3 regions of the Methylorubrum sp. SL192 genome follow, and region 1 is predicted to be linked to each of the others. Evidence: riboswitches for the same ligand, from Rfam matches in the RefSeq annotation. Region 1 holds a riboswitch; each other region holds the start of a gene.
The links. Region 1 has a riboswitch for cobalamin ahead of OVA30_RS03595 (CbtB domain-containing protein). Riboswitches for the same ligand answer to the same signal wherever they lie in the genome.

Region 1 (9,995 bases):
CACGTCGGCGCTGGGGGCGATTACGCTATGATATTTGTGAACGATCGGTTGACCGGGAATCGAACTGGGTAACGCCTGTTGTTGCACGTTTGCGTGAATTTCGGAGTCTGGGTTCACGTGTCTTTCGGGAGACGCTGACCGGCGCGGGTCAGTTCGCGGCGCGCTCGGTCGAGAACGCTACCGTCGGCGTCGGATCTTCGAAGCTTGGCTCGGCGGTGACGACTTGGACGTTGCGCTCGCGACCCAGATGCGTGCCGCCCGCCTCAAGCCTCCAGCCGCGCGAAGAACGCCGCGATCGCCGCCGCTGCCTCTTCGGGGCGTTCCCGATGCGGAAAGTGCCCGGCGCCCTCGAACGGGGCGAGATCGAGATTCGAGAAGGTCTCGCCGAGCCGGTCGGTCCAGGCGTAGGGGAAGAGCGGATCCTGCGTGCCCCAGCGGATACAGGTCGGCACGCGGATCGGCGGCAGGGCCGGCGCCTCGCCCCGCAGCATGGCGAGCCGTCCCGCCTGCCGGCTCAGGTACCAGTTGAAGCCGCCCTGCAGGTTGCCCGGGACCAGGAAGTTGTCGGTGAAGGCATCGAGCACCGCGTCGAAGGCGGATGGATTCCCGCCGGCCCAGTGGCGCAGGAAATGGCCGATATACGCGCGGCAGCTCTCGCGGCTGGCGCCGACCACCTCCGCGGCGAACGGCTTGAGGTGGAAGGACTGGTACCAGATCTCGGCCAGCATCTCCGGTTGGGCCAGCCGCGGGCCGATGCCGGGATAGGGACAATCGAAGAAGAACAGGCCGGTGAGCCGGTCCGGATGCGAGCGCCCGAGGGCTTGCCCGACAGAGGCGCCGACATCGTGCCCGACGATCCCGACACGCGCGAGGCCGAGGGCATCGAGAAGGCCGACGATGTCGGCGGCGTGGACCTCCGGACCGGCCCTGTCCGAGGGGCCGTGATCGGGCTTCTCGCTGGCGCCGAAGCCGCGCAGGTCCGGCGCGATCAGGCTGAAGCGGTCGGCGAGCCGGGCCATCACCGGCTCCCAGGTCAGCCAGAATTCCGGCCAGCCGTGCAGCAGCACCAGGGGGCTGCCGGTTCCGGCCCGGGCGACGTGCAGCTGCACGCCGTTGCCCGTCACCGTGTCGTGCTGGATCTCCACCATGCTCAGCCGTCCCTCTTCCTGTCGTGTCGCCCGCGAAGCCTTCCGCGGGCAACGCGGCGGCCCCGCCGGTCCGTTCCGCAGCGCGCCGTCACAGGCGCGTGCCGTGAGGCCTCGTCGGACCGATCCGGAACGGGGCCGGCTTGACCGGGCAAGCTGGACCGTTTCAATGCGTCCATTCCTGCCGGTCGCGGGAGAGAGATGGCACCGTATGAGGCGGCAGATGGCGACGACGGTTCGGTGGCTCGCGCTCCCGCTCGTGCTGGGCGGCAGCCTCGCCGTCTCGGGCTGCACCGGCTTCGGCTACATCTCGCAGACCTACGTCAGCCAGGTGCCGCAGGTCGTCACGATCGGCTGTAACGAGCCCTACGAGGTCTACGACAACCGCCAGCGCCGCCGGGTTCTGGTGGTCTCGAACGCCCTGCGCGAGGTGACGGGCTGCGATGTGGGCCGGGTCGGCAACGGGCGTCCGCCGGCCGAGACACGGGCCGCGCGTTTCCGCACGGCGGCGCGCACCTATCTCGACGAGACCGTGCGCGAGGATTGCAAGATCACCGGCGAGACCGTGTTCAGCGATCTGCAGACCGAATTCGCCTATGCCTGCGACGCGCCGGTGGAGCCGCGCGGCACGGCGGTGCCGCGGCTGCCCGGACGGCGCAACCAGCGCTGATCGGGGCGCGGTCAGGCCCGTCTTCAGGTTTCGTGGTCGGCTTCTTGCGGACTGACGAAGGTCCGCTCCGTCGCATCGCCCGCCGCGGCGAGCAGCGCCCGAGCGAAGGCCCGCGCCTCGGCGCGGTCGAGGCTGAGGATCGCGGTGACGGGGCGGCCGCCGAGATCGGGCAGTCCCAGTTCCAGGCGCACGCCCTCGCCCTCCGGCGTGGCGGACAAGCTCCAGCCGCGCTCACCGCTCGGTGCGTTGCCCGTTCCCTCGCCTGATCCACCGCCCATTCCAACGCCCTTGCCGGGCTCGCTCATCGAATCGATCCTTCCGGTCCTTGCCGAGCCTGACATGGAGGGTTTCTCCGCCTCAGACCAGGGGCGCGGCGCGGGCGGGCGGCTCGGTGAAGACGATTGACGCGCGCGGCCGGGGATGATGTCTGCGCGCCGACCGCCCGCCGGGCGCGACGCCACACGACAACGCAAGGGATGACCGACATGTCCGAGATCTGGTTCCGCACCGGCGAGGCGACCGTGCTCGCGGCCGAAGGGCAGTTCACCGACGCGATGCCGGAGGTGCTGATCGGCTCCACCCGCGGCCCCGTGGGCCACGGTTTCGCGAGCATGCTGGGGCAGGTCCAGGGCCATACCCGCATGTTCGTGGTGCGCGACCTCAACCAGCTCGTGCGCCCGTCCACGATCATGACCACGAAGGTCACGATCCACACCGCCGAATATGCCGAGCTGCTGGGCGGCGTGGTTCAGGCGGCCACGGCTGACGCCATCGTCGATTGCGTCATCGAGGGCATCCTGCCGAAGGACGGCCTCGACGAACTCTGCATGATCATCACGATCTGGCTCGACGAGCGCTGCGGCACGGACGAGAACCTCGACCGCAAGGATCTCTACCGCACCAATTACGAGGCGACGAAGCTCGCCATCGCCCGCGCCATGAAGGGCGAGCCGACGATCGACGAGCTGATCGCCAACCGCAAGACGGTCAAGCACTACGCGCTCGAAGACATCATCGAGTATTGATGTTTTCGCACGCGACGGGACGCGGCTTAGGCCGCGCCCCGGTCGATGGGCTTCGGTCGCTCGGCCCGATCATCCCGTGGTCTTGGGGTGATCGGACCGCCTCACGCGAAAAGACTACTTCTTGGCGACGTAGGGGGCGATCATCTTGCGCGGATCGACAATCCGGTCGTAGTCGGCCTCGGAGACGTAGCCGAGCTTGAGCGCCGCCTCCCGCAGGCTGAGATCCTCCTCGTGCGCGAGGTGGGCGATCTTCGACGCCTTGTCGTAGCCGATCGTCGGGGCCAAAGCCGTCACCAGCATGAGCGAGCGATCGACGTAGTCCTTGATCCGCTTGTGATTGGGCTTCGTGCCCTCGATGAGGTGCTTGCGGAAGTTGCGGCTGCCGTCGCTCAGCAGCCGGATCGACTGCAGGACGTCGTAGATCATCACCGGCTTGTAGACGTTCATTTCGAGCGAGCCGCTGGCGCCGCCGAACCCGGTGCTGACGTCATTGCCCATCACCTGAAGGGTGACCATCGTCAGCGCCTCGACCTGGGTCGGGTTCGTCTTGCCCGGCATGATCGAGGAGCCCGGCTCGTTCTCCGGAATGATCAGCTCGGCCAGGCCCGCGCGCGGACCGCAGGACAGCAGCCGGATGTCGTTGGCGATCTTGTAGAGCGAGCCGGCCAGCGTGCGCAGCGTGCCGGACAGGTGGACGATGGCGTCGTGCGCGCCTTGGACCACGAACTTGTTGGGCGCCGTGACGAAGGGCAGGCCGGTCAGCCGCGCGATCTCCTTCGCGCTCGCCTCGGCAAAGCCCGGCTGCGCGTTGATGCCGGTGCCGACCGCGGTGCCGCCGAGGGCTAGGCGGTACACGCCCTTCAGCGCATCGTCGAAGCGCTCCAGGTTGTCGCTCAGCATGCCCGAATAGCCCGACCATTCCTGCCCAAGCGTGATCGGGACGGCATCCTGCATATGGGTGCGCCCGATCTTGATGATGTCCTTCCACGCCTCCGCCTTCGCGGCGATGCTGTCCCGCAGCTCGGTGATGGAGGGCGCGAGCCGCTGCCGGACCGCGATCGCGGCGGCCATGTACATCGCCGTCGGGAAGGTGTCGTTCGACGACTGGGCCATGTTGACGTGGTCGTTGGGATGCACGGGATTCTTGCTCCCGAGCGGCTGACCGGCGATCTGGCTCGACCGGTTCGCGATCACCTCGTTGACGTTCATGTTGAACTGGGTGCCGCTGCCCGTCATCCAGACGTGCAGCGGAAACATCTCCGCGTGCTGTCCGGCCAGGATCTCGTCGCAGACCTGAACGATGAGCTTGTGCTGCGTCTCGCCGAGGCGGCCATCCGCGAAATTGACGTTGGCGGCGGCCTTTTTCAGGATCGCGTAGCTCGACACGAGCTCACGCGGCATCCGCTCGATCCCGATGTCGAAATTCTCGATCGATCTCTGCGTCTGGGCGCCCCACAGCTTGTCGCAGGGGATCTTCACCTCACCCATGCTGTCCTTCTCGACGCGGAAGCACTCGCCGCCATCCGTCGCAGAGCTCCCGGCGGGCTGCACGCCGGCCTTGCCGGTCTCCGCGGCCGCCACCTTCGGGATCGTCGCACCGGCCGCCAAGCCGATCGACGTGAGCAGTCCGGTCTTGAGGATGTCCCTGCGCTCCATGGAGCCGTGCCCTTTCTTGCTCTCGCGACCGACGTGCCGAGGAGGACGGGCGATCACGGCCCGTCCGGCCGCGGCCCGCACGCGATCCTCCGGCGAGGCGCACGCGATCAATGATCCATCGTCCACGGGCAGGATGAGCCCGGCCGGGCGACGGCCGGGGCTGCATGCGTGGCGCAAGGCAGGTGATCAATTGTTATGGAGGGATAGGGCTGACACTTGGTCTGCCCTGTAGGCCTCTCACCTGATGCTTCGGCGGTGAAAGGCAGATGAGTGCTGAATTTCCAGGCTTCGGTTTGATCTTGTGATAATATAATTCAATATCGTCAGGTCGGCATCGATCGTGCCGATGGGCGTGTCTCTCAGGATACGCCCGCTGCGCCATCGAGCCCGGTGCCGAAACGGTCAGGGATCCGGCATTTCGTGACGCGGGCCCACATCGGACTTGGTCAGATCGGACTTGGCGGACATCGCCGCGCGTCGTGCCCGAACTTCGGACGCCCTCATTCCGGGGGAGGGCGCTGACGACCGGAAGCGGCGTCCCGGCCCCTGGCCCTCGGGCCGGGCGTCAGAACTCGATCCCCTCCTGCGCCTTCACCCCCGCCGAAAAATGGTGCTTCACGCTGCCCATCTCGGTGACGAGGTCGGCGGCCTCGATCAGCGCCGGCTTGGCGTTGCGGCCGGTCACGACGACGTGGAGGTCGGGGCGCCGGGCGGCGAGGTCGGCGAGCACCGCGTCGAGGTCGAGATAGTCGTAGCGCAGGGCGATGTTCAGCTCGTCGAGGACGAGGAGGCGGATGCTCTCGTCCGCCATCAGCGTCTTGGCCGTGTCCCAGGCGTTATGGCAGGCGGCGATGTCGCGGGCCTTGTCCTGCGTCTCCCAGGTGAAGCCCTCGCCGAGCGCCTGCCAGACGATCTGGTCGCCGAAGCTCTTGAGCGCGCGGGCCTCACCCGTGTCCCAGGCGCCCTTGATGAACTGCACCACGCCGACCCGGTGACCCCGCCCGAGCATGCGCAGCACGAGGCCGAGGGCGGCCGTCGTCTTGCCCTTGCCGGGGCCGGTATGGACGATGAGCAGGCCCTTCTCGATCTTCTTCGAGGCGACCTCGGCGTCCTGCACCGCCTTGCGCTTGGCCATCTTTTCGCGGTGGCGCGTGTCGTCTTCGGTCATCAGGGATTCTCGCGTGAGGGTTTGACCGTCAGCGGCAGCCCGGCGACGGTGAGCACGACCCGGTCGGCCTCGCGCGCCAGCCGCTGGTGCAGCCGCCCGGCCGCATCGCGAAAACGGCGGGCGAGGGCGTTGTCCGGCACGATGCCGAGGCCGACTTCGTTGGCCACCAGCACCAGCGGACCCGGTGCGGCGGCGCAGGCCCGTGCCAGGGCCTCGGTCGCCGCGTCGAGATCGGCCTCGGCCAGCAGCAGGTTGGTGAGCCAGAGCGTGAGGCAATCGACCAGCACCGGCCCGGTCGCGGCGGCCACCGCCTCCGGCAGCGCCATCGGCACGTCGAGGGTGTGCCAGGAGTCGGAGCGCCGCGCCCGGTGCTCGTCGATGCGGACCCGCATCTCCTCGTCCCAGGCCTGCGCCGTGGCGATGTAGAGCCAGGGGGCGGGACAGGCCTCGATCAGCCGCTCGGCATAGGCGCTCTTGCCCGAGCGCGCACCGCCGAGCACCAGGGTCATCCGAGGGGCGGCCTGAAGCATCCGCACCCTTTGCCTCACGCGCCGCCAGCGCGTCAAAGCCGTTCTGTTGACAGCGTGTTGTCAAATCGGCAGCATATTGTCATGAAGCGTTCGGATCATGACGCCGCGGACGCCGCGACGGCTCTGGTGCTGGAGATCTTCCGGTCGAGCGGCGCGCTGCTGGCTGCCGGCGATCGGTTGGTGGGGGATTTCGGCCTCACCAGCGCCCGCTGGCAGGTTCTGGGCGCCGTCGCGCTCGCGGCGCAGCCGCTGCCGGTCGCCCGCATCGCCCGCGACATGGGCATGACCCGCCAGGGCGTGCAGCGGACGGTCAATGAGCTGGCGAAAGCGGGCCTCGTGAGCTTCGCGGACAATCCCCACCACCTGCGCGCCCGCCTCGTTCTCCTCACGCCCGCGGGCCGGGATGCCTACGCGGCGGCGGCGGCGCGGCAGGCGCCCTGGGCGGCCGCACTCGCCCGCGGTCTCAACCCTGCGGCGCTCGAGGCCGCCCGCGCCCTCGTGCGGACCATCGGCGAGCGGGCCGGCGAACGCCGGAGCGGCGAACAATCGGGAGACCACGATGCTGATCGGTGAACTCGCTCTCGTCGCGGCAGCGGCCTTTGCCGGCGCCGCGCTGTATGTCGGCTTCGTGGAGCATCCGGCCCGGCTCGTCCTCGACCCGGCCTCCCAATTGCAGCAATGGCGCCCGAGCTATCGCCGCGCGACCCGGATGCAGGGCGGCTTGGCGCTGGCCGCCACCGCCCTCGGCCTGCTCGCCTGGGCGCGTACCGGCGATCCGCGATGGGGGCTCGGGGCGGCGCTCGCGCTCGCCAACTGGCCCTACACTTTGCTTGCGATCATGCCGACCAACCGCGCCCTGCTCGCCGCATCAGCGACCGATCCGGTCGTGGCGCCGCTGATGCAGCGCTGGATCCGCCTGCACGCGGTCCGCAGCGGGCTCGGTCTAGCGGCGGTGGCGGCCTTCCTCTGGGCGCTGTGGTGATCGCGGCCGGTGCGGGACACGTTGTGCGTCCGTCCGCATCAGGCTATGACCGCTCCGTGACGGTGCCCCGGCAACGGGGTGAAAAGGGAATGCGGTGAGAGGTTTTCCAGAAGCCTCGATTCCGCGGCTGCCCCCGCAACTGTAAGCGGCGAGTTCCTGCCACGAGCCACCGGGTGATCCGGGAAGGCGGCAGGCACGATACCAGCCGCGAGCCAGGAGACCTGCCGTCCAGCGAAGTTTTGTTCTCGAACGCCGCCGGTGGGGCGGCCGGAGCCCGTGACCCGATGACGACTGCGACCCTTCAGACCCAGGCCGCCACCACCCGTTCGGCCGAAGGCGCCCGCGCGCTCCTCGTTGCCGCCTTCCTCGGCCTCGGTCTCGTCTTCGTGGCGGGCTTTGCTCCGGCGAGCGTCCTGCACAACGCGGCGCACGATTTCCGCCACGCGCAGAACTTCCCCTGCCACTGATCCGCGCATCCAGCGGCTTCAAGCAGTTCCATGATCATCCGGTTGCTGTCGGCGGCGCTCGTCGCCGGCTTCCTCGCGTCCGTCGTCGCGACGGGCCTGCAGCTCACGCTGACCTCCCCGCTGATCCTTCAGGCGGAGACCTATGAAGGCGAGGGCGCGCATGCCGCCCTCCCGCCCTCCCGCGATGAGACCTCCTTCGCCGCCCTGATCGTCCCGGCCCACGCCCATGCGCATGGCGAGGGCGGACACGATCACGGCAAGGCCGACGCGTGGCAGCCCGCGCCGGGCCTGCAGCGCATGGCCTTCACCGGTCTCGCCACGCTGGTCGGCGGCGTCGGCTACGCGCTGCTGCTCGCGGCGGTGATGCTGGCGCTGCGCCGCGAGCCGACCCCGCAGGGCGGACTCGTCGTCGGCATCGCCGGCTTCCTCGCGGTGGTCCTCGCCCCGGCCATCGGCCTGCCGCCGGAATTGCCCGGCATGGGCGCGGCGCCGCTCGTGCTGCGCCAGTCGTGGTGGCTGATGACGGTGGTGGCGACCGGGCTCGGCCTCTACCTGATCGCCGTGCGGCGGGTGCCGCTGACGATCCTCGGTGGCCTCGTCCTCATCGTCGCGCCGCATCTTGCGGGCGCGCCGCAATCGATCGACACCGTCTCTTCGCAGGTGCCGCCGGCCACGGCCGCTCAGTTCGCCGCGCGCGCGCTCGCCATCGGCTTCGTGTTCTGGGCGGTGATCGGGCTCGCCTATGGCTGGGCCTGGGGCCTGTTCGGCCGCGAGGCGGGTGCCCGTGCGAATGCCTGATCCCGATACCGCCATCCTGTCGGTCTGCACCACCTGCCGCGCGGCGGGCGATGTCTCCGAGCCGCGCGCCGGGGCCAAGCTGCTGGCCGCGCTGCTGGCGGAGGCCGGGCGCGCGCCCGTGCCGGGCCTGACGATCGAGGGTGCCGAGTGCCTCTCGGTCTGCAAGCGGCCCTGCACCGTCGCGGTCGTCTCGCCCGACCGCTGGACCTACGTCTACGGCGACTTCGACGCGCTCGAAGATCCCGACACCTCCGCCCGCACCATCCTGGCGGGTCTGCGTCGCTACCTCGAGACCCCCGACGGCGTCGTGCCCTGGCGCGAACGGCCGGAGGCGTTTCGCAAGGGCGTCGTCGCCCGCATCCCGCCGCTCAAGGCGGCCCGAGGGGAGACCCCATCATGAGCCTCGTCGAAAAAATCCCCTGCACCATCGTCACCGGCTTCCTCGGAGCCGGCAAGACGACGCTCGTGCGCCACACCGTCGAGAACGCCCGCGGGCGCCGCCTCGCCATCATCGTCAACGAGTTCGGCGATCTCGGCTTCGACGGCTCGTTCCTCGCTGCCTGCGGCATCGAGGGCTGCAACGAGGATTCGGTGGTGGAGCTGCCCAACGGATGCATCTGCTGCACCGTGGCCGACGATTTCGTGCCGGCGCTGACCAAGCTGCTCGACCGGCCCGAGCCGCCGGAGCACATCCTGATCGAGACCTCCGGCCTCGCCCTGCCCAAGCCCCTAGTCCAGGCGTTCCAGTGGCCGGCGATCCGCTCGCGGGTCACCGTGGACGGCGTCGTCGCGGTGGTGGACGGCCCGGCGGTCGCCGCGGGGATGTTCGCCGAGGACCCCGACGCCCTCGCCAACCAGCGCGCGGCGGACCAGTCGGTCGATCACGACAATCCGCTGGAGGAAGTGTTCGAGGACCAGATCCTCTGCGCCGACCTCGTGGTGCTCAACAAGGCCGACCTGCTCGACGCGGCGGGCCGCGACAAGGTCCGCGCCGATATCCAGGCGCACCTGCCGCGCGCGGTCGAGATCGTCGAGACCGAGCACGGCCGGCTCGACCCGCGTGTGCTGCTCGGGATCGCCGCGGCGGCCGAGGACGACCTCGACGCCCGCCCCTCGCATCACGGCGAGGGCGAAGACCACGACCACGACGATTTCGAATCGGTCGCGATCCCCGTCGGCATCGCCGGCAGCCCGGAAGATCTGTCCGCCCGCGTCGAGAAGGCGGCCGAGACCGAGGGCGTGCTGCGGATCAAGGGCTTTGCCGAGGTGAAGGGCAAGCCGATGCGCCTCGTGGTGCAGGGCGTCGGCCGGCGCGTCGCCTCCCATTACGACCGCCCGTGGAAGGGTTCGGAGCCGCGTGACGGACGCCTCGTCGTCATCGGCCTCAAAGGCTTCGATCAGGACGCGGTCGCCGCCGCCCTGCGCGGATGAACCGGGGCGAGGCCGCAGGCCGGCGGCCGCGCGGGCTCTGGCTCGCGGTCCCCGTCCTCGCCCTGCTCGCCGGTTGTTCCGACAGCGGGCGCGAGGCGGACGGGGCGATGCGGATGGCCCAAG
Region 2 (9,995 bases), 1.2 Mb from region 1:
GCGGAGGTGAACTCGGCGGTCAGCGTCTGGCGCGGCTTCAGCTCGCCGGACAGCCCCTTGATCGTCACGGTCTCGTCGCCCTTGAGACCGAGCGATTCCCAGGATTCCTCGCCCTGGAAGACCAGCGGGACCACGCCCATGCCGACGAGGTTCGAGCGGTGGATGCGCTCGAAGCTTTCAGCGATCACGGCGCGCACGCCGAGGAGCTTGGTGCCCTTGGCCGCCCAGTCGCGGGACGAGCCGGTGCCGTATTCCTTGCCGGCGAAGACGACCAGCGGCGTGCCCTCTTCGGCGTAGCGCATCGCCGCGTCGTAGATGTACATCCGCTCGCCAACGGGCTGGTGCAGCGTCCACCCACCTTCGACGACGTTGCCGGCCTCGTCCCGAACCATCTGGTTCTTGATGCGGATGTTGGCAAACGTGCCCCGCATCATCACCTCGTGGTTGCCGCGCCGGGTGCCGTACTGGTTGAAGTCCTGCACCCGCACCTGATGCTCCTGCAGGTACGCACCGGCGGGCGAAGCCGCGCGGATGTTACCGGCCGGCGAGATGTGGTCGGTGGTAATGGAATCGAGGAACAGGCCGAGGATGCGCGCGCCCTCGATGTCGGTGATCGGATCGGGCGTCTTGGTCATGCCCTCGAAATAGGGTGGGTTCTGCACGTAGGTGGAGCCCCCATCCCAGGCGAAGGTCTCGGCCTCGGTGACCTCGACGCCCTTCCAGTTCTCGTCGCCGCCGAACACGTCGGCGTAGCGGCTCTTGAACAGCTCCGAGGTGATGTTCTCCTCGATGAAGCGGTTCACCTCCTCCGAGGACGGCCAGATATCCTTCAGGTAGACCGGCTTGCCGTCCGACCCCTGGCCGAGCGGCTCGGTGGTGATGTCGATCTGGAGCGAGCCGGCGAGCGCGTAGGCGACCACGAGCGGCGGCGAGGCGAGGTAATTCGCCCGCACGTCCGGGTTCACGCGGCCCTCGAAGTTCCGGTTACCCGAGAGCACCGCGGCGGCGACGACATCGTTGTCGTTGATCGCCTTCGAGATCGGCGCCGGGAGCGGGCCCGAATTGCCGATGCAGGTGGTGCAGCCGAAGCCGACGAGGTTGAAGCCCAGCGCGTCGAGGCTCGCCTGGAGGCCGGATTTGTCGAGATACTCGCCGACGACCTGGCTGCCGGGCGCGAGCGAGGTCTTCACCCACGGCTTCGAGGTCAGGCCCTTGGCGACCGCGTTGCGGGCGAGCAGGCCGGCGCCGATCATCACGCTCGGGTTCGAGGTGTTGGTGCAGCTCGTGATCGCGGCGATCACCACGTCACCGTGGCCGATGTCGAAGTTCGTGCCCTCGACCGGGTAGCGCCGGGCGATGTCGGCCGCTCGTCTGAACTCCTTCTCCATCGAGTCGGCGAAGCCGGCCTTGGCGCTGTCGAGCAGCACCCGGTCCTGCGGGCGCTTCGGGCCGGCGAGCGACGGACGCACCGTGCTCATGTCGAGTTCGAGCGTGTCGGTGAAGACGGGATTGGGGGTCTTGGCGTCGCGCCACATGCCCTGCGCCTTGGCATAGGCCTCGACCAGCGCGATGCGGTCGTCCTGCCGGCCGGTGACCTTCAGGAAGTCGATGGTCTTCTGATCGATCGGGAAGAAGCCGCAGGTCGCACCGTATTCCGGCGCCATGTTGGAGATGGTGGCGCGGTCGGCGACCGGCATGTCGTCGAGGCCGGGGCCGTAGAACTCCACGAACTTGCCGACCACGCCCTTCTTGCGCAGCATCTGCGTGACGGTGAGCACGAGATCGGTCGCGGTGGTGCCCTCGGGCAGCTTGCCGGACAGCTTGAAGCCGATCACCTCGGGGATCAGCATCGACAGCGGCTGGCCGAGCATCGCCGCCTCGGCCTCGATACCGCCGACGCCCCAGCCAAGCACGGCCAGACCGTTGACCATGGTGGTGTGCGAATCGGTGCCGACGAGGCTGTCGGGATAGGCGATCTCGGCGCCGTCCTCGGTCCGGGTCCAGACCGTCTGGGACAGATATTCGAGGTTCACCTGGTGGCAGATGCCCGTGCCCGGCGGGACGACGGAGAAGTTATCGAAGGCCGACTGGCCCCATTTCAGGAAGGTGTAGCGCTCGCCGTTGCGGGCGTATTCGAGGGCGACGTTGTCGCCGAGCGCCTTCGGGGTGCCGAACTCATCCACGATCACCGAATGGTCAATCACGAGATCGACCGGGACCAGCGGATTGATTTTTTGGGGGTCGCCGCCGAGCGCGACCATGGCATCACGCATCGCGGCGAGATCGACGACGGCCGGCACGCCGGTGAAGTCCTGCATCAGCACGCGGGAGGGGCGGAAGGCGATCTCGGTCTCCGCCTTGCCCTGGTTACCGAGCCACGCGACGGCGGCCTCGATATCGGCCCGCTTCACCGAGCGGTCGTCCTCGAAGCGCAGGAGGTTCTCGAGGATGACCTTCATCGAGAACGGAAGGGCGGTCGAATCGGCCAAGCCGTTCTTCTCCGCCTCGGGAATGGAGTAGTAGGTGTAGGTCTTGCCGCCTGCTTGAAGCGTCTGGCGAGCTTTGAAGCTGTCGAGGGATGCCACGGCGAGTCGGGTCCTGAGCTGGCGTTAGCGAACACGGAGCAGGCATAACCTGCGCCACGAGAGGTGTTCGGCCGGAGACGCTCCAAGGAGCGCGCGCCGCCCCGGGGGTGCCCGGGTAGCGAGTGCCCTCGGGGAACTCCCGGCGGCCGGGAGGCCCGCGAATGACACTCAGGATGGTGCGCGAGGGGCGATTTGGACGCCCTGGAATGATCGCGCGGCGCAGCCTGAGCCGGTCTATAGAACGTTTCGAAATTGGCCGCTACTGGCCCGATGACACAGGCGCGCGACTGATATTGCGGTCCCGCCCTACCGACGCGTCCGGCGGCTGTCCGCGCCCAAGACGTAGCAGTGGCGCACTGCGTCCCAGAACGCCGCGCGTTGGTCCGGCGTCAGGCTTGCGAGTCGGGCTTCCACTTGCGTGCGCCCGGCGATGGCGGCGGGATCGCGGGCCATAGCCGCTTCGGACGGGGTGGAGCGGGGCCTGCGGGGCCGTCTCGGCATCCATGGTCGCCCATCCTGCGAAACTGCCATGTGGCATCACCGAATCAATGCGTCAGCGGCCCGAGCGGTTCGCGCGCCGCCGAACGATCCGCTATAGGCCGCACGAGACCGGCCTCTCCGCCCGCGAGATGTCCCGGTATTCCCCTCGCGCCAGGCGAGGAGATCCGACAGCCAGGACCGAGACGAAGCGTGCGGACCTCAACCTCATCGAAGGCCGATCCGTGCGGTTGATCGTCGAGAATCTGGCCTGCCGCCGCTCCGGACGCCGCATCTTTTCCGGACTTTCCTTCGTGCTCGGACCCGGCGAAGGCCTGATGGTCACCGGGCGCAACGGCGCGGGCAAATCGAGCCTGCTCACGATGCTGTCCGGCCGCCTCAAGCCCGATGCCGGCACGATCCGCGCCGAGGGCATCGGCGAGGCGAACCTGCCGGAATTCCTTCACGTGGTCGGGCACCGGGACGGATTGAAATCGGCGCTGACGGCCGCCGAGAATCTCGAATTCGCCCGCGATCTTCTCGGCAATCCCGCCGCCTCCCCGAAGGCGGCCCTGGAGGCGATGGGCCTGCCGCATGTCGCACGGTTGCCGGTCGGCTACCTCTCGGCGGGGCAGCGACGCCGGGTGGCGCTGGCGCGCCTCCTCGTCTGCCGTCGCCCGCTCTGGCTGCTCGACGAGCCGACCGCCGCCCTGGACCTCGCCTCGCAGGGGGTTCTCGCGGGGCTGATGGGACGCCACCGGGCCGAAGGAGGGCTCGTGGTTGCTGCAACGCACCAAGCCCTCGGCCTGGAGGATGCCCGCGAGCTGCGCATTGGACCGGCGGCACCCGAGGCCGTCTCTGAAGCGGCGTTCGAGGCGGAGGATTGGCTGTGATGCGCGCCTTCTCCGCCCTCCTCGCCCGCGATCTGAAATTGGCCGCCCGGATCGGCGGCTCGGGCGCGCTCTCGCTCGTCTTCTTCCTGATGATTGTCGTGCTGGTGCCCTTCGCACTGGGGCCCGACATGAACCTGCTGTCGCGGATCGGCCCCGCGATCCTCTGGCTCTCGGCGGTGCTGGCCACCCTGATCGGCCTCGACCGGCTGTTTCAGTCGGACGAGGAGGACGGCTCGCTCGACCTGATGACGGGCGCTGCCGTGCCGCTGGAGCTGGTGGTGCTGGCCAAGGTCCTGGCCTCCTGGCTCACCACCGGCCTGCCCCTGGCGCTCGCTTCGCCGCTGTTCGGCTTGCTGGTGGCACTCTCCCCGAAAGCCATGGGCGCCACGGCCTTGACGCTGGCCCTGGGCACGCCGGCTTTGGCCTTCATCGGTGCGGTCGGCGCGGCGCTGACCGCTACCATCCGCCGGGGCGGCCTGATCCTGGCCATCATCGTGCTGCCGCTGATGGTCCCGACCCTGATCTTCGGGGTCTCGGCCGCGGAGGCTGCCCTCGGCGGCACGGTGCCGTTCACGACCCCGCTGACGGTGTTGGCCGCCCTGAGCCTGATCGCGGCCGTGGTGGGCACCCTGGCCGCCGCCGCGGCTTTGCGCTGGTCGGAATGAACCGGGCGCGGCGCGCGGGAGGCCGCGCCTCGGTTCGCCGGATCTACTTATCGCAGCCGATGCAGATCCCGGTATCGATCTTGTCGTCCTTCTTCTCCATGGCGGTTTCGCGGTCGGGATTGCCCGGGTCGCGCCGCACACCGCCCGCCCCGGCCGGCGGCATGGTCTGACCGACGGCAGAGGTGTTCGGCGCGTAGATGGTCGAAGCCGGACCGCCGCCGGTCCCGGTCTGCGCCGGCCCTTGGGCGGCAGCGGATGTGGCGAGGGCCGCGACCAGAACCGCGGCAAACGACAGACGAGTGATCATCGGCGAACTCCCTTGGAGTTCGAACGCACTAGACCCTTGAGGGTTCACGCGGGTCCATCGCCGGAGATCGGCCTCACATCGGTGCGCGTATCACTCTCGCAGGATCAGGCTCGGCAGCGCTTCGCGAAGCTCAGTCCGGCCAGCAGATCGTCGCTTCGCGCAAGCCCATCAACTGGGCCTCGCCGAGCCCGAATGAAGGGGAGGCATCGAACACCTCTCCCGCCACGCTCACCTCGCAGGCTTCGTCGAGAGCGCCACCGGCACAGAGCGCGAGGGCACGGGTGCGGCCCTGCATCTCTGCGGCCGCGACCCGGATCAGAAGCTTGCCGGCCAAGCGGACATTGCCTGCCGCATCCTCCGGCAACAGGCCGATGCAGGTGATCTCGTCGTCGGTCGCGTAGACGAGGTGGCAATGATCGAGCGTGACGCGCTCACCGACATGGTGACGGGCCGCCGCCGCGAAGGCCGCCGCGTCCGCATGCCCATCGACTGCGTGAGCCCCGGATGGAAGCAGGAGGGCGCTCAAGAGGAAAACGCATCCGATCCGCATGGAGGACCCCACCGAACGATTCCGACCGTACAAACTTCGCAATTTGTGGGCCGGAATGGCTCAGGGGCCGGCGCGCTCCGGGATTCGGCGGCGTCAGCGGGTCTGGCCGGTCTGCGGAGCGTGGGTGTTCTGGTTGTCGGTCGGGCCGGTGCGCGTGAAGGCGAAAACGACGAGCCCTGCAAGGATCATCAGCACGACGGGAAAAGCGAACATCCAACGGGGCATCTCTGGCATCCATGAGGCAGCATTCGGAGGACCGAAACCCCTGGACGGCCGAATGGCTCCGCGGAAGCGGATGAGTTCGGAACCGAACATATGCAATGAATGCATGCCCGATCCGACGCGCCAGCGATTGCTTTGTGCACTGCAACCTGAGAAATCATGGCCATGCCGGATCGCGATGGCGTCGCGGTCCTGCAGCCCTTCTTGGGCGTTTCCTCCCTAGACTTCGGGCCGTCCTTCGGGGCGGCCTTTTTTCTTTTCTGGCTGCCGTTCGCCTTTGCTTGCGGCAGGGTCCGTGTTTTTGGATCGCCGCTCGCGCAGGCGTACCGAACGGCACAGGGCGCATTGACCGAAGCGCCGCCTTGACCGTAGCTTGACCGTTGACGGTTCCCGCAAGGGATCAAAAGGGAACGCGGTGAAGGGCTTTCGAGCTCGATCCCGCGGCTGCCCCCGCAACTGTGAGCGAAGAGTCCTCCATCACCACGTCACTGGGCATGCCTCGCCTGGGAAGACGATGGAGGGCGACGACCCGCGAGCCAGGAGACCTGCCGTCAGCCGTGGTCACACGCGAGCCATGCCGGGCGGGGTGTCCCAGCAGGTGTCGAGACGCTGAAGGCCCATGGCCGGCAGTGGATCGGCCTCGGTCGCGGTGACGTGCCACCGTCGCTGCCGAGGCATCGTGTCCATCATGTCCCCCCTTCACCGCCGCTTCTGCGGCCGGTCCCTCCTGTCCGCCGTCGCCGCCCTGCCCCTCACGACGTCCGGTCCGGTCCGGGCCCAAGCACTCCTGACACAACTCGATGAGATCGCAGTGCAGGGCGGTGCCGGGATCGGCCTGCCCGCCAATGCACCGGCCGACGCCGTCGGCACGGACGCCGCCGCAGCCCTGCGGACGCCGAATCTGACGCAGTCCTCGCCGGTCGGCCTCAACCTGCGCACGCCGTCGCGCTCGGCGAGCCGGCTCGGTCTCACGCCGCTGGAAACGCCCGCGAGTCTCGACATCATCTCGGGCGAGACCATCCGCCTGCGCGGTCAGACCAGCGTGCTGGAGGCCGTGTCGCAGAACGGCACCGGCATCACGGCCTTCGGCTCGCCGGGCAACGGACTCGGCTTCTTCACCGCCCGCGGCTTTGCTGGGCAGAACTCGATCCAGACTTTGTTCGATGGCACCCGGCTCTATGTCGGCGCCAACACCGTCACCTTCCCGTTCGATACGTGGAACGTGGAGCGCATTGAGGTGCTGCGCGGGCCGGCCTCCGTTCTCTATGGGGACGGAGCCATCGGCGGTATCGTCAACGTCGTTTCGAAGAAGCCGCTGTTCACGCCGCTCAATGTCGCCCGCTTCGGCCTCGGCGAGGACGGCATCGCCCGCGCGGCGGTCGATTCGACCGGGCCGATCGGCGAATCCCTGGCCTATCGCCTCAATGTCAGCGGCAATCGTGCCGGTGGCTGGATCACGCCGGAGGGCGACTTCCGCAATCTCGCGATCTCGGGCGCGCTGACGCTCCAAGCGAATCCGGATCTCGCCTTCACCCTCAGCCATGATCTTGGCTACCAGGAGCCCACCCGCTACTGGGGCACGCCGCTGGTGAACGGTCGTGTGCCCGACGCCATCCGCTTCAACAACTACAACGTCCGCGATTCGAAGATCGCCTGGACCGACAACTGGACGCAGTTCCGGACGGAGTGGACCCCTTCGGCCGACGTGACGGTGCGCAACACCGCCTACCGCCTGCAAAGCCGCCGACATTGGCGCGACGTCGAGCAGTACCGCTTCAACCCGGCAACGGGGCTCGTCGATCGCTCCGACTATCTCGAAATTGGCCATAGCCAGGAACAGGTCGGGAATCGGTTCGACGCGACGTTCCGCGGTGCCCTGTTCGGGCTGGCCAACACGTTCTCGGCCGGCTTCGACGTGAACCATGTCAGCTTCCGCCACGCCAACAACTTCACCTTCTCCGAGACGCCGACGAGCGTGCCCCTGATCGGCTACGATCCCGGCTTCTTCCCGCCGGACGGGCGAGCGAGCCCGGCCTACGCCACGCGCACGAACCAAGCGTCGGTCTTCGCCGAGGATCGGCTGTTCCTGACCGACCGGTTGTCGTTCCTCACCGGCGTGCGCTTCGACGCGCCGCGTCTCTACCGGGAAGATCTGCGCAGCGGCGCGACGTTCGAGCGCTCCTTCCGCGCCCTCGGATACCGCTTCGCGCTGCTCTACGAGCCGACGCCGGATACATCGCTCTACGCGCAATACGCCACCGCGACGGATCCGGTGAACAGCCTGATCACCCTCTCGCAATCGCTGGCCGGCTTCGAACTCTCGACCGGCCGTCAGGTCGAGGTCGGCGCCAAGGGCCTCGTCTTCGGCGGCGCCGTCGAGTGGACCTTGGCCGGCTACCGTATCGTCAAGGACAACCTGATCTCGGCGGTGCCGGGCCAGCCGACCGTCTCGACCCAGGTCGGCCAGCAATCCTCCCTCGGCGCGGAGGCCGCGCTCTCCTGGCTCCCCGCCCCCGGCTGGCGCATCGATGCCAACCTCGCTGTGCTTCACGCCCAGTACGATGACTTCACTCAGAATGTCGGCGGAGTCGCCGTCTCCTATGCCGGCAATCAGCCGATCAACGTGCCGGAGCAGGTGGCCAATCTCTGGGTCAACTGGGCCTTCGCCCGCGACTGGGAGGGGCGCATCGGCCTCCAGCATGTCGGCGAAGTGTTTTCTGATTTTGGCAACACTGCCCGGCGGCCGGCCTACACGCTGGTCAATCTCGGCCTCGACCATCAGGTCACCGCCGGCTCCCGCCTGTCGCTACGGGTCTTCAACCTGTTCGACACGACCTACGCGGTCGATGGCAGCGCCGTGAACGGCATCGGCACCGCCTGGGTTCTCGGGCGCCCGCGCTCATTGGAGGTCGCCTACACGATCGCGTGGTGAACGATGCACCGGGCCGCCCAAACGCCGGCGCCAGCGCGTGTCGTCACCACGCCGCAGGGCCCCCGGGAAACCCCGCGGCCGGTGGGGGACTTGCCTGGCGGATAGCTCATCCTTCGCACGACTTCGGGACGTGCAAGGGCGCCATTACGTTTAGGAGTCCCCCAATGCACCGCATTGCCTTCACCGTCACCGTTCTGAGTTGCCTCGGCTCTGGCGCGGCCGTCGCTCAGGCCGGCCCCCCGGGCCTCCCCGTGGGCCCGTTCCCGCCGGGCACGATCATCCAGCGCCAGACCAACACCACCGGCAACACCGTCGATTACATCATCGCCCCGGGCGCCACGGGCGCCGACACCATCACCACCAACTCGGCGGCCGGCGGTAATGCCGGCCAGCCGGAGCGTGCCATCCCGCAGGGCAGCGCGGGCGGCGGAAGCGGGGGCGGCAGCTCGCGCTAGGAACGGCATAGCCGAGAACGCCGGCTCGGCGCCAGGGATCACCCGGGCGCGCCGAGCCGGCTATCGATGCGGATAAGCCTCTGAGAAATCACTTAATTTCGTTGCGCACGCGGCTCTCAATGCAACGTCGCCGGACGCCCCCGCGTTGGCCGCGCAATCGGTCGGCAACACGTCCGACGCCACGACAGGGAGCGCGACGATGGGCCGGGCGGCAGTGATAGGTGTTCTGACGGCGCTGACTCTTTTCAGCCCGTCGCTAGCGGCAGCGCGGCTGAAAATGGACGACAAGGCATCGCTATGGCCGCGCGCCAGAGCAAGCGAGAAAATCGATTTCACCAACCGCGTCGGCAAATCGATGAGCATGCTCTCGCCAGGGCTCGACAGAGGCTATTTCATGCGCTGCCTGGAAGAGGTCGCCAATATCGGCGACACCAAGGATCTCACGCTCAGCGACATGGTGCGAACCTGCGTCTCGCTGCAGGGCAGCCGATCCGGCGCCACCGAGTGAGAATGCGTTCGCGTCCGAATCGAGGAAGCGTCCCGATCCGAAATCGCTCGAGCACACAGATAATTCGAAGAGTGGGAGAGTGGTGCCGCAAGAGGGATTCGAACCCCCGACCCCCTCATTACGAATGAGGTGCTCTACCAGCTGAGCTATTGCGGCGTCGCATCCGGCTCGTCGCGTTGACGCCCGATGGAATGTGCCGGGTCTTAGACGGCCGCCTTGTCCTTGGCAAGCTCTTGGATGCTGTCTGATGGCCGAGACCGCGTTGCGGTGTCACCGGGCTTGGGCGTAAGACCTCGCCGATGAACGAGCTTCTCACCTCCGACGCCCTGAAGCCGCAGGTTTCCGGGGGGCCTGCGCGACCGCCCCTCGTGCTTGCCTCGGCCTCACCGCGCCGGCTGGCG
Region 3 (9,995 bases), 340 kb from region 1:
TCCGCGGCCTCCCTGATGACCTGCGAGCCGATGCTGATGCGCCCGCAATGGGGCGCGTTCGGGCTGGCCAAGCAGGGGCTGTCGGCCTGCTTCGTCCACCCGCTCGCCATTGAGGGTGGGCTCCGCGAGAGCCTGGGCCTGCGGAAGAACCTGCTGCCGGCCCGCGGCACCCGCACGCTGACCAAAGCCGACATGCTCTGGAACGACGCCTGCCCGGAGATCCGGGTCGATCCGCAGACCTTCGAGGTCTTCGTGGACGGGGAACTCGCCACCTGCGAGCCCGCTACCGTCCTCCCGCTCGCCCAACGCTACATGCTGCGATGACCGCCTCCCCCTCCCCTGCCCTCCCCGAATCCGTCACCGCCGCCCGCATCGGCATCGGCGGCCCCGTCGGTTCGGGAAAGACCGCGCTGATCGAGCGGCTGATCCCGGCACTCCAGGCCCGCGGCGTCGATCTCGCCGTCGTCACCAACGACCTCGTCACCAAGGAGGATGCCGAGCGCCTGCGCCGCTCCGGGCTGATCGATCCGGCCCGGGTCGAGGCGGTGGAGGCCGGCGCCTGCCCGCACACCGTCATCCGCGAGGATCCGACCCTCAACATCGCGGCAGGCGACGATCTGGAGGCGAAGTTTCCGGGGCTCCAACTCCTGATCTTCGAGTCGGGGGGCGACAACCTCGCCTCGACCTTCTCCCTCGATCTGGTCGATTGGTGGATCTTCGTGATCGACGTGGCGGGTGGCGACGACATCCCGCGAAAGCGCGGCCCCGGCGTGCTGCGCTGCGACCTCCTCGTCATCAACAAGACCGATCTCGCACCCCATGTCGGCGTCGATCTGCCCGCCATGCTGGCGGAGGCCGCCCGCGTCCGGGGCGCGAAGCCCGTGGCCGCCACCAATGCCCGCTCCGGCGAGGGCGTCGAGGCGGTGGCCGATGCGATCTGCCGCGCCGTGCTGTTTGCGCCCTGATGGCCCTGTCGCTGGACGGCCTTCCCGAGACGCCCACCCCAACCGCTCCGGTCGGGCGCCGGGTGCAGGCCTCCCTCGTCTTCGCCCGCGGCGGCGGCACCACGGTGCTGTCGCGGCAGGCCGTGCCCTACCCGTTCCACATCACCCGCGCCTTCCGGATGCATCCGGATAGCCCCGACCTCGCAACCCTCTACCTGCAATCGGCCTCGGGCGGCCTCTACGCCGCCGACCACCTCACCCTGGCGATCGCGGCGCGGTCCGGCGCGCGGGTCCATGTCACGACCCAGGCCGGCACGGTCGTGCATCGCGGCGGCCCGGAACCCTCGCGCCAGGAGACGCGGCTCACCATCGCCGCGGATGCCTTCCTCGCGCTCAATCCCGATCCGCTGATCCTGTTTCCGGGCGCCCATCTCGCCGTCTCCACCGAGATCACCGCCGAGCCCGGCGCCCGCGCCATCGTCACCGAGAGCGTCGCCTGTCACGACCCCGCGGGTGAGGGCCGTCCGTTCGACCGGCTCGACCTCGGCCTGACGATCCGTGACCCCGAGGGCCGCGCGCTGGTGCGGGAGCGCAGCCGCATCGACGGGAGGGCGTTCACGGCGCCGGATTCACCGACGGGGCCTCACCGCGCCTACGGCACGATGGTCGTGCTCGGCGCCCCCGACGACGCGCGCCTGGCCGGCCTCCATCTGAGACAGGCGGCCGACGCGGCGGGCTGCCTGACCGGCGTGAGCCCGTTGCCCAACGGCGCGGGACTCGGCCTGCGCCTGCTCGCCCCGGACGGCGGTGCGTTGTCGGCGGGCATGGATGCGGTGTTCCGGATCGTGTTCGAGACCTTGAGCGGGTGCGCGCCCGGCCGGCGCCGAAAGTAGAGATTGCCCCGAAACGACTAGCCGGACGGCACATCGCGAGAAATATGGGCAGGCCGCCCAGCAATTCCCCTTGATACAAATCAGTTTCCTGAGACGAAATACGCACGGGGGCATCGGCCTCGTCTGGCGGCCACAGGGCCGTCATTCGGACCGATTGGCCGAATGACGTTCGAAGGAATTCGAAGAGACATGCGCTCGCGTGACCGAAACGACGCCCACTTCCATCTCCGCCGCCGGCTTCTGCTCGGCCTTGCCGCCTCTCCGCTGCTAAGCGCCCTGCCCGGACGTGCTCTTGCGCAGACCGGCGCGGGCGCGCTCGCCGTCACCGACAAGGAGGTGACCATCGGTATCCTGCACTCGATCAGCGGCACCATGGCGATGTCCGAGACCGGGGCGACGCAAGGGGAAAGGCTCGCCATCGAACAGATCAATGCGAGCGGCGGCATCCTCGGCCGCACGGTGAAGGTGATCCAGGAGGACGGCGCCTCCGACTGGCCGACCTTTGCCGAGAAGGCGCGCAAGCTCGTCGTCAACGACCATTGCGCGGCGGTGTTCGGCTGCGTGACCTCGGCCTCGCGCAAGGCGGTGCTGCCGGTCTTCGAGCAGTATAACGGCCTCCTGTACTATCCGACCTATTACGAGGGTCTGGAGCAGTCCAAGAACGTGATCTACACCGGCCAGGAGGCGACCCAGCAGACGCTCGTCGCCCTCGATTGGGTGACGAAGGAGAAGGGCGCCAAATCCTTCTTCATGGTCGGCTCGGACTATATCTGGCCGCGTACCACCAACAAGATTGCGACCAAGCACATCACCAACGTGACCAAGGGCACGATCGTCGGCGAGGAATACTTCCCGCTCGGGCACACGCAGTTCAACTCGGTCATCAACAAGATCAAGCTCAAGAAGCCGGACGTCATCTTCGCCACCGTCGTCGGCGGCTCGAACGTCGCCTTCTACAAGCAGCTCAAGGCGGCCGGCATCGACCTCAAGAAGCAGACGCTGGTGACGGTGTCCGTGACCGAGGACGACGTCGACGGCATCGGCGGCGAGAACATCGCCGACGCCTATAGCTGCATGAAGTACTTCCAGTCGGTCAAGACTCCGGCCAACGAGGCCTTCGTCGCCGCCTTCAAGAAGCGCTGGGGCGACAAGACCGTCATCGGCGACATCACCCAGGCCGCCTATCTCAGCCCCTTCCTGTGGAAGGCGGCGGTGGAGAAGGCCGGTTCCTTCGAGGTCGACAAGGTGATCGCCGTTTCACCGGGCCTCGAGATCAAGGACGCACCGGAAGGCGCCGTGAAGATCCACGAGAACCATCACCTCTGGGCCAAGACCCGGGTCGCCCGCGCCCGGCCGGACGGGCAGTTCGACGTGGTCTACGAGAGCCCGGAGCTGATCGAGCCGAACCCGTTCCCGAAGGGATATCAGTAGGCGGCGCGGGCGGGGTCAGAGGTAGCTCAGACCCCGCCACCGGCTGCGCCGCTTCAGCCGCACCATCCAGAGGCAGGCCGGGTAGAGGGCCAGCGCGAACAGTGCCGCGATCAGCCAGATCTGAAACGGGGCACCGACTTCGATCCGGCCGGAGGGACCCGCAAGACCGAAGGCGGCCAGGCCGTCATAGGTCAGGCGCAGGGCCCACAAGTGCAGCAGGTAGAAGAACAGCGGCACCCCGCCAAAGACGGTGAGCCAGCCTAGACGCCGTTCCGGCAGGCGCTCGAACAGCGCGAGCAGCAGCAGGCCGGGACCGAGGGTTGCGAGCAGGAAGTCGGCCGAGGGCGGATACTTGGTGAGGTTGACGAAGGACAGGGCGTCCGCGCCCCAATCCTTGCCCGCCAGCCACGGATGCGGATCTCCGTAGCTGTTGAGGCCGCGCAGGATCAGGAAGGCGACGAGGCTCGCGAGCCCAAGGGCGACGAGGCGTCGGCGGCGCGTGCGCGGATCGACGCCCGCGCCGTAGAGCGGCCCCAGCGCGTAGCCCGCGGCGATCACACCGATCCAGGGCAGCACCGGATAGGAGGTGCGCGCCGCGCCCCAGGGCAGCGGGATCAGGCCGCGCTGATGCAGCACCGCCCACAGGGCGTAGCCCGGCTGATCGGGCGCGAGCACGATCCCGTCGAGCGCGTTGTGCCCGAGCATGATCGCCAGGCCTACGCCGATCAGCGCCGGGCGCGGCAGCCAGAGCAGGGCGGCGAGCGCCATCATGCTGAGACCGATCGCCCAGATCACCTGCAGGTAGAGGATCGGCGGCAGCAGGGCACGGGTCCAGGCGAGGTTCACCAGGGTCACTTCAAGGGCGACCAGGAAGAGTCCGCGCTTGATGAGGAAGGCGGAGGTCGCGGCGCGGCTGCCGTGCTTTTGCCCGTAGAGGCTCGCCGAGAGCCCCGTCAGCAGCAGGAAGACCGGGGCGCAAAAATGCGAGGCGGCCCGCGTCAGGAACAGGCCGGGCGGGGTCGCCGCGAGGTTCACCGGGTCGCTCACCTGGGCGTGGAGGTAGAAGAACTCCCGCGCGTGATCGACCAGCATCAGCAGCATCACGAGCCCGCGCAGGGCATCGATGGCGCCGATGCGGGTGCGTGGCGCGACCCCCGCGGCGATGGGAGCCGGTGCGGACTCAGCCGTGGCCGCCCCTTGGCGAGCCCTCATCAGAACCGCACCGTCATCGTTCCGGTGAAGCGCCGGGGCGCGCCGGGATAGACCCGGAAGCGGTTGAGGGAGCTCTCGTAATACTCGGTGTCGAACACGTTCTCGATGTTCAGCCCGAAGCGGAAGTTCTCGTAGCGGTAATAGGCGAGCGCATCGACGGCGATATAGGCCGGCAGGGAGAAGCTGTTGACCGCGTCCGCCGCCCGCTCGCCGACGCCGCGCACGCCGCCGCCGAGCCCGAGCCCCTTCCACGGGCCGGCCTGCACCTCGTGAACGGCGAGCAGGCTGCCGGAATGGCGCGGCACGTTGATGAGCGGCGTGCCGGCCGGCAAGGTCGGATCTTCGGTGACCACGGCCTCCGCGTAGACGTAGCCCGCCAGCAGCTTGATCTCCGGCGTGATCTGGCCAGCGGCGGTCAGCTCGAAACCCTGGCTGCGCACCCCGCCGACCGCCACGGAGAAGCCGCTGCCGTTGGCATCCGGCGTCAGCACGTTCTCCCGGTCGATCCGGAAGGCGGTGCCGGTCAGCGCCAGTGCGCCGCCATAGAGGTCGAGCTTGGCCCCGACCTCGTAGCCGATGCCGGTTTCCGGCGCGAACGGCCCGAAGGCGGAGGCGGCGGCGGCATCGGGACCGATATTGGGGCGGAAACTCGTGCCGACATTGGCGTAGAGGGAGAGTTCGGGCAGCGGCTGGTAGACGAGGCCGGCGCGGGGCGTCGCGGCAAAGTAGGTCTGATCGACCTGGGACCGCGGGATGCGCTCGCGGAACGACTGTTCGAAGAAGTCGAAGCGCACGCCGAGCAGCGCCTTCCATTCGGGCGTGAGGACGATCTGGTCCTGCGCATAGAGGGCGGTGTTGGTGATCCGTTCGAGGTTGTTGCGGAAGCGGTCGATCGGCGGCAGCGGCTGGCCGTAGCGCGGATCGTAGATGTCGATGGCGAAGGTCGAACCCGGTCGGATCGTCGAGCGGTTGTAGACCGTCCGGCTGTCGGTGCTCTCGCGCTCGAAGCCGAGCAGCATGGTGTGGCCGATGCCGGCGGTGTCGAAACGCCCGACCACCTCCGCCTGGCCAATCGCCGTGTCCCAGCGGTAGTCGCGGATGTTGCGGTCGCGTGAGACGGTGCGGTTGTCGGCGGCGATGGCGCGGATCTCGGCGGATTCACCCTCCAGCGTGCCGGTGTTGAAGTGGGTGGCGAGCCGCATCTGCCAATCGGCGTTGAAGCGGTGATCGACGCGGACCTGCATCGTGTTGTTGGTCTGATAGGTGCTCTGGCCCGGCTCGCCGAGGAAGCGCGAGATCGGCAAGAGCCCGAGCCGCCCGTTGAGGGCGATGACGCCGCGGTCGAAGACGATGCGGTTGCGCAGGAACTCGGTCTCGACGGTGATGCGCGTGTCCGGCGTGATCTGCCAGCTCAGGACGGGCGCCACGAGCAGCCGGTCGCTGTCGACGAAATCGCGAAAGCTGCCCTGGCGGCCGGCGGCGAGATTGAAGCGGTAGGCGAGCGTGCCCTCCTCGTTCAGCGCGCCGCCGGAATCGACCGTGCCGCGGAACTGCCCGAACGAGTCCCACAACCCGCCCATCTCGACGAAGCGCTCGACGGTCGGCTGCTTGGTGATGATGTTGACGAGCCCGCCCGGATCGCTGCGCCCGAACAGCCCGCCGCCGGGGCCTTTGAGCACCTCGACGCGCTCGACGTTCTGGGCGTCGGGCGGGGGCGGCGTGCCGCGGTTGAGCGGAAAGCCGTTCTTGTAGATCTCGGAGGTGGTGACGCCGCGGATGGCGTAGCTGAACACCGAGAGGCCGCCGAAATTGTTCTGCTGCGCCACGCCCGGCGTGTAGTTGAAGACGCGATCGACGCGGGTGGCGGCGAGATCCGTGATGACCTCGCGCGGGGCGACCGTGACGATCTGGGGCACGTCGCGCTGGGGCGTGTCGGTCTTGGTGCTGCTCACCGCGCGGTCGGCGCGGTAGCCCGGCGTCGGCCCGATCAGGCCGATCGTGCCGGCAGCGCTGGTCCGGCCATCCGATGCGCCGTTGCCGACGCCGCGGCCTTCGCCCTCGACCGCCAGTTCCTCCAGGGTGACCGATTCCTGTGCCCGCGCCTCCGGGCCGTGCAGGCCGGCGCAGAGCAGCGCGGCGAGCATCCAAGGCGGGCGCCGGGCCGGGACGTCGATGGCGTTCAGGATCGTCCGAACTGTCACAAGGCGCGCTCTGGCTGTTCGGGTGCGGGCCCGAGCGGGTGCCCCGCCGGGAGCGCAGGGGAACGCTCTCGCCGATCAGGCACGCCGCCGGAGCACCCCGCCCGGGGGACATCGTCGCGCCAAGGCAGGTCTCCTGGCTCACGGGTCAGCGCCCCCGTCTCGGCCTTCCCGGTGCAGGGCACCAGTGACCTTCGACGACGGTGGCTCGCCGCTCACAGTTGCGGGGGCAGCTTCGGCCTCGCCCGGACGGGCTTACCGAATTCCCTCTTAGCCCTCGGACATGCGTCCGGGGAACCTTGGCCGCAGCAACTTCGCTGCGATGCGGCGCAGGGTCAACAGACCGGCCAATGAAATGTAACAACATCACACAACCTGTGGCCCGTAGAGCACAAGGGCTCCGCAAGAAGCCCCATAGCGGCTGCGCTTCCCGCATCGGCCCAAAGGCGGGCACGCGAGACGATGGCGATCGTCCGGCTGGCCTCGTCATCGAGCGCGCACTGCGCCGCGGCGTTTGGTAGAGGCCGCCGCCTCGTGGCGCGGCGGAGCCGCTGAGAATCCGCAACGAACGTTTTTCGAAGGACGTGACCGAGCTTTAGGCAAGATTAACCAAGATCCCGTTGAATGACGGAGGCTTAAGGTTGATCCTTCCCTAATCGGCGAAGCCATCTCGTTTTGTCATTCTGGCACAGATAGCCGGAGATGACGGCGGGAGGCCGTGTGGGATCCGCGTTGTCGAGTACCGCCCGCAATGGACATCGCCGAGCTCGTCCAGAGTCGCTCCGCCCGGCCCGTCATCCGCCGTCGGCGCCGCCCGCCTGTCGCGGCGCTCGCGCTGACCGCCCTCGGGGGTCTCGCGGTCGCCGGGATCCTGCAACCGCAGGATCGCGCTGCGCCCGCCCCCGTGGAAACCGCGCAGGTTTCGGCCGAGGCCGACGGGGCGGCGGCCGTGCAGGCCGCGCCCGGCGCGCTGGCCTGGATGCTCGACCCCACCCCCGTGCTCGACACGGCCTCCGGCGGCTTCATCCCGCGGACCGCGCAGGTGTCCGCCTTCCGGGCGCCGCCCGTGGCGGAGCCGTCCAAGTCGCAGCCTGCCCCATCGGAGCCGGCCACGACCCTGGCCGCCCTCCCCGCGGAGCAGGCCACCGACGCCGCGCCCGCCGTCACACCGCGCCCGGCCGCACCGACGGCCCGCCTCGCCCTCACGGTGCCGCTGCCGGTGCGGCGGCCCGACGAATTCCGCTACGAGCCGCGCACGCAGACCGCCCGGGCGGCGACGCCTCGGATCGCCACGGCGTCCGCGGCGCGCGCCTCCACCGAGCCGACTCGCAGCGTGTTCAGCGCCGCGGTCACGGACAACCGCAACTTCCTCGAGAAGATGTTCGATCTGCCGGGTTCGGCGCCCACGCCGTCCTCGGACAAGGCGATGGCCTATGCCGGGCTCGATAGCGGGGCGGTCGATTCGGCTGCGCGGCGCCGCGTCGTGCCGGGCCCGGTCTCCGAGCCGGGGGTCGCCGTCTACGACATCAGCGCCGCCACCGTGACGCTGCCGAGCGGCGAGGTGCTGGAGGCCCATTCCGGCCTCGGCGTCGCCCAGGACAACCCGGACCACGTCCATATCCGGATGCGCGGCGCCACCCCGCCCGGGGTCTACGACCTGCGGGAGCGCGAGGCCCTGTTCCATGGGGTGCGGGCGATCCGCCTCAATCCGGTCGGTGGCTCGGCCGCCATCCACGGGCGTGACGGCATCCTCGCCCACACCTACATGCTGGGCCCGAGCGGCGCCTCGAACGGCTGCGTCGTGTTCCGGAACTACACCCGCTTCCTCCAGGCCTATCTGAGCGGCGAGGTCCGGCGCCTGGTCGTGGTGCCCGGCACCGCCCCCGGCATCTTCGCCAGCCGGCGCAACGCCACGCCGCGCCGCTCGGCCTCGGCGGATTAACGGGTTTCCAAAGGGATCATCCCTTTGGCGGGACATCGGGGCAGCGCCCCGATGTCCCTTCACCAGGGCTCTGCCCTGGACCCGCGAAAGGACTTGTCCTTTCGAAACCCGCTTTGGAGCCCTTCAGGATTTGGCGACGGGCTTGAGCTTGAGCTGGTCGATGGCCCAGCGCCACGTCCCGTCCGATTGCCGGCGGGCCGACTCGACCGAGAGCGCGCCGTTCGGCAGCCGCGCGAAGGTCAGCGCGAGGTCGCCGTTGCGGATCGCCGGCAGGGTCTCGGGTTCGGGGAAGTCCGACTTGCGCGCGAGCAGATCGGTATAGAAGCGGCGGATCTCGTCGTGGCCGGTCGCCACGATATCGCCTGCGGCCACCACCGCCTGCGGCTCGTACAGGGCGACCAGCCCTTCGGCATCGCCGGCATTGGCCCGTTCGTTGAAGAGGCGGGCCAGATCCTCCGGCTCGCGTGCCACGTCCCGCTGCGTCTCGCTCATCGCTCGTTCCTCCCTGTCTGTTTCAGGCCTGTCTATTTCAGGCGGTTGCCCCCGCCGTCCCGCACCGCGACCGCCACCGGAACGCCGGCCTTGACGCTCTCGGACACGGTGCAGAACTGCTCGAACTGAGCGAGCACGCGGTCGAGCCGGTCCATCGACTCGGCGGGCGCGCCGAGCGCGATATCGACCTCGATCCCGACGAGGCGCAGGCGGCCTTCCGCATTGCGGGCCACGCGCCCGATCGCCTCGGCGCTCACGCCCCCACCCTCCTGCCGGTACTTGCCCAGCGCGAAGGCGAGGCTCGCGCACAGACAGTTGCTCACGGCGGCGATCAGCACCTGCTCCGGCGAGGGACCGGTGCCGCCGCCGATCGGCTCCGGCTCGTCCGTCAGCAGCGGCACGAAGCTCTCGCCGAAATCGATCCGGAAGGCGTAGGCCTCGATCTGCCGGATCCGAATGCTGTGCTTGTCCGACATCGTGGCCTCCTCGCCTCCCTATCAACCCACCGCCGCGCGATCTCGTTCGAGCCCCGCACTGCGCCTTGACCTGCCATTCGTATCTGGTATACCAGATGCCAATGACGAGCCACCGGAAAGAGCGATTTCGATCCGGAAGGCCCGAGACCCGGGAAGCCAAGGAGGCAACGCCTGCCATGACCGAACGCGGCATCCTCGACAGACATCGCATCTCTCCGCTCACAGCGCGGCCTCAGGGCTAGCCGGCGGCGGAAGGGGGGCAACCGATGGCCCAATCGCAGACCTTCGACACGTCCGGCCTTGTCGCGGCGATCGGTGACGCGGTGGTGATCTCCGACGCGGACGGACGGATTGTCGTCTGGAATCCGGCTGCGGAGCGGATCTTCGGCTTCTCGGAAGCCGAGGCG

Region 2: another riboswitch for cobalamin. It lies ahead of OVA30_RS09320 (TonB-dependent receptor); the one in region 1 lies ahead of OVA30_RS03595 (CbtB domain-containing protein).
Region 3: another riboswitch for cobalamin. It lies ahead of OVA30_RS02115 (TonB-dependent siderophore receptor); the one in region 1 lies ahead of OVA30_RS03595 (CbtB domain-containing protein).

What each region holds. Positions count from the first base shown of each region.
Region 1 covers NZ_JAPPQV010000003.1:590,766-600,760, reverse strand. Annotated here, with positions in the region: gene OVA30_RS03640 (alpha/beta fold hydrolase) at 264-1,148, opposite strand; gene OVA30_RS03635 (hypothetical protein) at 1,369-1,815, shown strand; gene OVA30_RS03630 (hypothetical protein) at 1,839-2,120, opposite strand; gene fae (formaldehyde-activating enzyme) at 2,301-2,840, shown strand; gene fumC (class II fumarate hydratase) at 2,955-4,496, opposite strand; gene cobO (cob(I)yrinic acid a,c-diamide adenosyltransferase) at 5,062-5,664, opposite strand; gene cobU (bifunctional adenosylcobinamide kinase/adenosylcobinamide-phosphate guanylyltransferase) at 5,664-6,194, opposite strand; gene OVA30_RS03605 (MarR family winged helix-turn-helix transcriptional regulator) at 6,276-6,767, shown strand; gene OVA30_RS03600 (DUF1772 domain-containing protein) at 6,754-7,176, shown strand; cobalamin riboswitch at 7,221-7,419, shown strand; gene OVA30_RS03595 (CbtB domain-containing protein) at 7,461-7,643, shown strand; gene OVA30_RS03590 (CbtA family protein) at 7,674-8,441, shown strand; gene OVA30_RS03585 (DUF1636 domain-containing protein) at 8,434-8,841, shown strand; gene cobW (cobalamin biosynthesis protein CobW) at 8,838-9,872, shown strand; gene OVA30_RS03575 (DUF4349 domain-containing protein) at 9,869-9,995, shown strand, end outside.
Region 2 covers NZ_JAPPQV010000003.1:1,820,163-1,830,157, reverse strand. Annotated here, with positions in the region: gene acnA (aconitate hydratase AcnA) at 1-2,585, opposite strand, end outside; gene ccmA (heme ABC exporter ATP-binding protein CcmA) at 3,308-3,955, shown strand; gene ccmB (heme exporter protein CcmB) at 3,955-4,620, shown strand; gene OVA30_RS09340 (hypothetical protein) at 4,664-4,927, opposite strand; gene OVA30_RS09335 (hypothetical protein) at 5,058-5,477, opposite strand; gene OVA30_RS09330 (hypothetical protein) at 5,859-6,065, shown strand; cobalamin riboswitch at 6,067-6,266, shown strand; gene OVA30_RS09325 (hypothetical protein) at 6,261-6,386, opposite strand; gene OVA30_RS09320 (TonB-dependent receptor) at 6,388-8,631, shown strand; gene OVA30_RS09315 (hypothetical protein) at 8,796-9,086, shown strand; gene OVA30_RS09310 (hypothetical protein) at 9,232-9,594, shown strand; tRNA gene OVA30_RS09305 (tRNA-Thr) at 9,675-9,750, opposite strand; gene OVA30_RS09300 (Maf-like protein) at 9,894-9,995, shown strand, end outside.
Region 3 covers NZ_JAPPQV010000003.1:245,940-255,934, forward strand. Annotated here, with positions in the region: gene ureC (urease subunit alpha) at 1-324, shown strand, start outside; gene ureG (urease accessory protein UreG) at 321-965, shown strand; gene OVA30_RS02100 (urease accessory protein UreD) at 965-1,837, shown strand; gene urtA (urea ABC transporter substrate-binding protein) at 2,027-3,268, shown strand; gene OVA30_RS02110 (DUF1624 domain-containing protein) at 3,284-4,480, opposite strand; gene OVA30_RS02115 (TonB-dependent siderophore receptor) at 4,480-6,624, opposite strand; cobalamin riboswitch at 6,788-6,995, opposite strand; gene OVA30_RS02120 (tlde1 domain-containing protein) at 7,430-8,620, shown strand; gene OVA30_RS02125 (YybH family protein) at 8,744-9,112, opposite strand; gene OVA30_RS02130 (OsmC family protein) at 9,145-9,588, opposite strand; gene OVA30_RS02135 (PAS domain-containing protein) at 9,855-9,995, shown strand, end outside.